One region of the Arthrobacter sp. 10T419 genome, then DNA from elsewhere that is predicted to be linked to it. Evidence: predicted binding sites of a transcription regulator. Region 1 holds the regulator's gene; the other holds the start of a gene.
The links. Region 1 encodes LexA, which represses DNA repair genes until DNA is damaged. Its sites were predicted from a motif close to TCGAACANNTGTTCGA; they were not measured.
Positions count from the first base shown of each region.

Region 2: AC1DBD_RS12680 (LexA family protein) is a predicted target of LexA. The motif match lies at 1,329-1,344, and genes of this name have one in related genera.

Region 1 covers NZ_JBFTHF010000008.1:50,390-53,794, reverse strand. Annotated here, with positions in the region: gene AC1DBD_RS13550 (ATP-dependent DNA helicase) at 1-1,545, shown strand, start outside; gene lexA (transcriptional repressor LexA) at 1,799-2,548, opposite strand; gene AC1DBD_RS13540 (LysM peptidoglycan-binding domain-containing protein) at 3,000-3,344, shown strand.
Region 2 covers NZ_JBFTHF010000007.1:73,483-76,887, forward strand. Annotated here, with positions in the region: gene AC1DBD_RS12675 (Y-family DNA polymerase) at 1-865, opposite strand, end outside; gene AC1DBD_RS12680 (LexA family protein) at 884-1,315, opposite strand; gene AC1DBD_RS12685 (hypothetical protein) at 1,441-2,067, opposite strand; gene AC1DBD_RS12690 (L-threonylcarbamoyladenylate synthase) at 2,182-2,802, opposite strand; gene AC1DBD_RS12695 (SDR family NAD(P)-dependent oxidoreductase) at 2,985-3,405, shown strand, end outside.

The sequences.
Region 1 (3,405 bases):
CGCGAATGGGCCGAGGACACCCAGACCGGGGACCGCGACGAGCTCATGCCGGGCGTGACCGACCGTGCCTGGCGGCAGGTCTCCGTTACCTCCATGGAGTGCCTGGGCGCGCAGAAGTGCCCGCTCGCCGCCGAATGCTTCAGCGAACTCGCCCGCCAGAACGCAGCCGACGCCGATGTGGTGGTTACCAACCACGCCATGCTGGCCGTCAGCGCCTTCGAGGGCCTGGCCGTGCTGCCCGAATACGACGTCGTGGTGGTGGACGAGGCGCACGAACTGCAGGACCGGGTCACGGGCGCCGTGTCCGGCCAGCTCTCCGTGGCCATGGTCCACGCCGCCGCCTCCGGCGCCCGCAAGCACACCGGGATCACGGTGGATGCGCTCAACAACGCCGCGTCCAACCTTGAACTCGCCATCGAGGGCGTTCCCAGCGGCCTGATGCCGAACGGACTGAACAGCGAACAGCTCGACTGCGTGGACCAGCTGCGCGACGCCTGCCGCGCCGCGCTCTCCGACTCAAAGGGGGACAGCGCCAACACGGCCGACGGCGGCCGGCAGCTTGCGCGGTCCCGGCTGATGGTGATCCTGGAACTGTGCGAACGGCTCCTGGCCGCCAAGGAGAACCGCGAAGTGGTCTGGTTCTCCCGCAACAGCAGCTTCGACCCGCAACAGGGCTACTCGCAGCCCGATGACTCCGCGCCGGCCCTGATCAACATCGCCCCGCTCAGCGTCGCCGGTCGGCTCCGCGAGGGACTGTTCGCCGACCATACAGTCGTCCTGACATCGGCAACCCTGGCGATCGGTTCGGCTTTCGAGCCGGCGGCCGGAGGGCTCGGCCTAGTGGGCCCGGGCGCACCCAGCTGGACGGGCGTCGACGTCGGTTCGCCCTTCGAATATCCGAAGCAAGGCATCCTCTACGTTGCCAAGCACCTGCCCAAGCCCGGCCGGGGAACATCCCCGGAAGCCCTCGATGAGCTCGAGAAGCTGATCCGTGCCTCCGGCGGCGGCGCCCTGTGTCTCTTCTCTTCCCGGCGCGCCGCCGAGGAGGCGGCCGAAGCGATGCGTCCCCGGCTGGGCCTGAGCATTCTCTGCCAAGGCGAGTCGACCATGACCGCGCTCGTGAAGCAGTTCGCCGACGAGCCCGACACCTGTCTCTTTGGCACCATGTCGCTCTGGCAGGGCGTCGACGTGCCCGGGAACTCCTGCCGCCTGGTAGTGATCGACAGGATCCCGTTCCCGCGGCCAGACGATCCATTGATGACCGCCCGCTCCCGGGCTGTGGCCCAGTCCGGCGGCAACGGCTTCATGAGCGTCTCGGCGACCCACGCGGCCATCCGCCTCGCCCAGGGCGCCGGCCGGCTGATCCGTTCGACGTCGGACAAGGGCGTGGTGGCGGTCCTCGATTCCAGGCTGTCCACCGAACGGTACGGAGCGTTCCTGCGGGCCGCCCTGCCCCCCTTCTGGCCCACTACCGACACCTCGGTGGCCTTGGCCGCCCTGGAACGCCTCGCCAAGGAGAGCCCCGCCAAGCAGCCCGCCACGTAACCGGTGAAGCGGCCCGCCACGCAGGCTGCCGCCGGCCGTGGCCGGGCCGGGGGTATGTGGGCCGGCGCTTGCGTTCCCGCCCGCTTTTTCCGCGCCCGGGACCGGCACTGCCGGGTCACCGCGGCACCGCGCGGGCGGGCGCGCCGTCAGTGTGCCAAGAACCGGGCGGGAGCGCAGAAGGCCCCGTCCGGAACTGCGGACGGGGCCTTCGAGCTGCCGGGAGATGGGCCGGCCGGAGTGGTGTGGCAGGGGACTACAGGGAGCGCAGCACCGAGACGACCTTGCCCATAATGACGGCATGGTCGCCGAGGATCGGCTCGTACTGGGTGTTCTGCGGGAGCAGCCAGGTGTGGCCGTCCCGCTGGCGGAACGTCTTGACCGTTGCCTCGTCATCGAGCAGGGCGGCCACGATGTCCCCGTTGACGGCATCGTTCTGACGCCGGACGACGACCCAGTCGCCGTCGCAGATGGCGGCGTCGATCATCGAATCGCCTGCCACCCGGAGCATAAACAGTTCGCCGTGGCCCACCAGTTGGCGCGGCAGGGGCATCACGTCCTCCACCACCTGGTCGGCCAGGATCGGCCCGCCGGCGGCGATACGGCCCACGAACGGCACCATGGCCGTGTCCGTGGCGCTGGCAAGCTCCGAGACGGCGAGGCCGCCGACAGCCCGCAGGCCGCTGGACTTCTCCACGCCGGAAATCCTGGTCGTGCCTTCATCCAGTGTCAGCGGCATGAGGACTTCCATGGCGCGCGGCCGCTTGGGGTCCCGCCGCAGGTAGCCGAGCTTTTCCAGTTGCGAGAGCTGGTGGGTGACGCTGGAGAGGCTGGCGAGCCCGACCGTGTCGCCGATCTCGCGCATCGAGGGCGGGTAACCGTTGTCCGTCACGGAACGCTGGATGGTCTCCAGGATCTTTTTCTGCCGGACGGTCAGGCTTTTCGGCGCCCGGCCGGTTTGGGGGCTGCGCTGGGAAGCCCTCCCGCCGGCGGCTTGTGCTGCCATGTTCGCCATGCCTTTCCATTCCGCCCGGCCGCTGTGGCTACCGGGACCTGCCGAGCTGAAAATGTCAGACCCCGCTGATCAACTGATGTTCATCAACACAAGTGGTTGTCCTGTGATTCAAAAGTAGGCCAGCCAACAAGGTTTTTCAAACATTTGTTCTAGCGAGTCTCGACAATGTTCGTTCATAAGTGCTAAAACAGGAACAGCAAAGTTCGAATATGTGTTCGAAGCTTTACCCGTAGTCCGGTCCGCTGGTTTCGGTTCTGTGTTCGAAGTATCGGGTTCGAGGGTTCGCATTCAAGGGTTTTGCGTTTGAAGGTTAGGCCGGTTGGCGGCAGGTACGAGGAGTACGCCGGGCGGCACAGGTATTTCCAGTGGCACAGATAAGTCCAGGAGGGCTCAGCTCATGTCAGCAGTAAGCGCTATTTCCGGTTCGCTGGTTTCCATCCCCATGGAGGCCGCACCCGCGGCACCAGCCCGGCAGGCTCGGCTGCGGCTGACCCGCCGCGGCCGGTTCGTCTTCTTCGGGCTGCCGCTGGTTCTGTTGGCCGTGCTCGTCCTGTCACTGTCCGGATTCCTGAATGCTCCGGCCAAGGCCGCCGACTCGGCCGCGGAGCTCTCGCTCACCCCGACGGTCACCGTCACGGTCCAGCCGGGGGAGTCCCTCTGGGCCATCGCCGGTGCCGTCGCCCCGGAGCGCGACCCCCGTGACGTGGTCGCCGACATCGTTCAGCTCAACAACCTCGGAGCCGCCCGCGTCCTCCCCGGCCAGCAGCTCTACGTACCCTCCAAGTAAGCCCTACCCGGGCGAGTGGCGCGCCGGGCCATCGGTGCCGCCGGGCGGCCATTCGCGGTCA
Region 2 (3,405 bases), on a different contig from region 1:
CGTGCCGGGCGAGCCGGGCGCTGGCCTGTTGCGCGTAGATCCCGAGGACCTGGCGCATTCCGGCCGGTGTGCTGATCGGCGTCGCGAACGACCTGCTGAAGATCAGCTGGTCGCGGCCGATGCGTTCCTCTTCGAGCGGGATGCAGGGCGTCCCCCGCAGTTCCAGGACCGTGCGCATGAGCACCACCGAGAAACGGTCCCTGATCCGGACCGGGTCCGCCCTGGCAAGGTCAAGCACGGTATGGATCCCCAGCGCGTTCAGCCGTTTGGTCAGGCGCGTGGAAACGCCCCAGAGCTCGATCACGGACAGGCCGGCCATGAGACGTTCCTGCCGGTCGGCGGGAACGGAATCCCAGTGGCAGACGCCGTCGAACGCCGGGTTGTGTTTGGCCCACTTGTTGGCCAGTTTCGCCAGGGTCTTGGTCCCGGCAATGCCGACGCACACCGGAACACCGACGTTCCGCCGGACCGCCGTCTTCATGGCCTGCCCCAGCAGCAGCAGTTCCTCCGGGTTTCCGCGCACGCCCAGGAAGGCCTCGTCAATGCTGTAGACCTCCAGCCAGGCCGAATACCGGCCCAGGAGTTCCATCACCCGCGCGCTGATGTCGCCATAGAGCTCGTAATTGCTGGACTTGGCCACGAGCCCCCACTCCTTGGCCCGCGGGGCGAGTTTGAACCACGGTTCCCCGAGCGGGATGCCGAGGGCCTTTGCCTCGGGCGAACGGGTGACGGCGCAACCATCGTTGTTGGACAGCACGACCATCGGTCTGCCTTCCAGTGAGGGATCAAACGCGCGTTCGGCGCTGGCATAGAAGCAGTTCACATCCACGAGGGCAATACTGCCGCCGGGCCGGGCCTCAGGCATGGGGCTCAGACATTGGTCTCAGACATGGTGCAGGCACCGGGTGGCGACGCCCCAGATGACCAGGTCGGAGAGGGCGGGGACCCGGATGTCGGGGTAGCGCGGGTTGTCCGCCTGCAGGACCACGCCTGACGGGGTGACGCGGAGGCGCTTGACGGTGAGTTCGCCGTCGAGGACGGCGACGACGACGCACCCGTCGCGCGGCTCGAGCGCCCGGTTGACGATCAACTCGTCCCCGTCGCTGATGCCGGCGCCCTCCATCGAGTCCCCTGACACCCGCACGACGTAGGTGCTGGTGATGTCCTTGATCAGGTGCTCGTTGAGGTCGATCCTGCCGTCAAAGTAGTCCTGCGCCGGCGACGGATAGCCGGCGGCGACCGCCACCGGCGAGACCAAGACCGACAGCAGGGAAGTGCCCGCATCTATCACGCGGGGCCCGATGATTACGCCCACAACACACCCTTTTTCGAATATACGTTCGAATTAAAGTGTAGCCCCGGGGGCTGACATTTGACCGATCCTGCTGAAGGTTCCGGCCGGACGTGCGGGCACGGGCCCGGGAGGAGGGGTCTGGGGGATCAGGCGGCCTCGTACGGGGTGCCGAACAGCGTGACTCCCCATTCCGGGTTGTGCAGCACAATGCCGCTTTCCCGGCGCGCAAACTGAAGCGGAGCCTGAAGGTATCGCTTCATCCGTGCTTGTTCCTGGTCCCACGGGAAGTTGCACGTGCCCACAAAGCTTTCCAGTGTCCGCGGGTCCGGTGTGATTGTTTCGCCGGCAATGCCGACCCTGACCACGTACGAAGCGCAGCGGATCCGCACTGTCATCAGTGCGTGGCCACCCACGCTGCTGAACCTTACGGCGTAGTCGCCGGAACTCAGTCCCGGACCCCGGGGCACAGAGGCCGGCATCATCGAGCCTGAAGTGAAGTACTGGCACTCAAGGGGCCCGTTGGCCGCGGCGACCCCGGCATGCTGCGGCAGGCATTCATCTGCACCGTGCCGGGCGGGGGCTGGCGGAACGGGCGGCGCCGGCGCCAGGGTCATGCCCGGCGACAGTCCGGCTCCCGTCCCGGCCGCGGCCGAGGCTGCCGGCAGCTTGGTCAGTGCTGGCTCGCCGGCCGGCTCCGCCGGCGGAGCCGAACCGCAGCCCGCCGTCACCGCCCCAATGACGAGGCACGCCACGGACAGCAGCGTCGGCGTCATGCGTTGTCGACAGCGTGCGTTTCCCCCGGGCGCGGCCATGATCCGAACACTAGGGGGCCGGGGGCGTCGCGGCAAGTACCCGCCGGGCCAAGCCGGCGGTCGCTGTTCCCGGCGTTATTCGAACCTCGACGGATCGCCCATGCCGTGGCGGACGACCTCGGCGACGCCGCTGGAGAAATCAATGACGGTTGTCGGCTCGGCTCCGCAGTCCCCGGAGTCAATGACGGCGTCCACCACATGGTCCAGCCTCTCCTTGATTTCCCAGCCCTGGGTCAGCGGCTCTTCCTCGTCCGGGAGCAGCAGCGTGCTGGAGAGTAATGGCTCGCCGAGTTCGGCCAGCAGCGCCTGGACCACCTTGTTGTCCGGGATGCGCACACCGACCGTCTTTTTCTTGGGGTGCAGCAGCCGCTTCGGCACTTCCTTGGTAGCGGGCAGGATGAAGGTGTAGCTGCCCGGCGTCACGGCCTTGATGCTGCGGAACACGTCGTTGTCGATCTGGACAAACTGGCCGAGCTGGGCAAAGTCCTTGCAGACCAGAGTGAAGTGGTGCTTGTCGTCCAGGTGCCGGATGGCGCGGATCCTGTCCAGCGCGTCCCGGTTTCCCAGCTGTGCGCCGAGGGCGTAGCAGGAGTCGGTCGGGTAGGCGATCAGGCCGCCGGACTTGACCATCTCCACCACCTGCGTGATGGATCGCGGCTGCGGGTTGTCGGGGTGCACATCGAAATATCTCGCCATGGCACGAGCTTACGCCCGCGGCTGGCCCGCGCGGCGCGGCAGCTCCGGCCGTCGACGGCCCCGGCTTGTGCACAGACAATTCTGTCTGGTAGCTTCGTTCGGCATAGACAGTCCTGTCTAGGTCCGCAGGCGGAAGCGTGGACCGGCGAACCAGCAGCGAGAGCGAGCCCCGAATGCGATCCATGGCAGGCAAGACGGTCCTGATCACCGGTGGCACCGGCGGAATCGGGAAGGCCACAGCGCTGGGTCTGGCGGCCCGGGGCGCCCGGGTGGCCATCACGGGACGCGACGCTGACCGGGCGGCGCGGGCAGCGGAGGAGATCCGCACGGTAGCGTCGGCCCCCGTCGAGGTGTTCATCGCAGATTTGTCGTCCCAGCAGGAGGTCCGCCGCCTGGCCGACGAGGTGCTGCAGGCCCTGGACCGCCTCGATGTCCTGGTCAACAATGTGGGCGGATTCTGGAACAGCCGCCGCACCACCGTTGACGGACTCGAACACACCTTCGCGCTCAACCACCTCGCGCCTTTCCTGCTCACCAACCTGCTCCTGGAGCGGTTGCAGGAGAGCGGGCCGGCACGGGTCGTGACAGTCTCCTCAGGGGCCC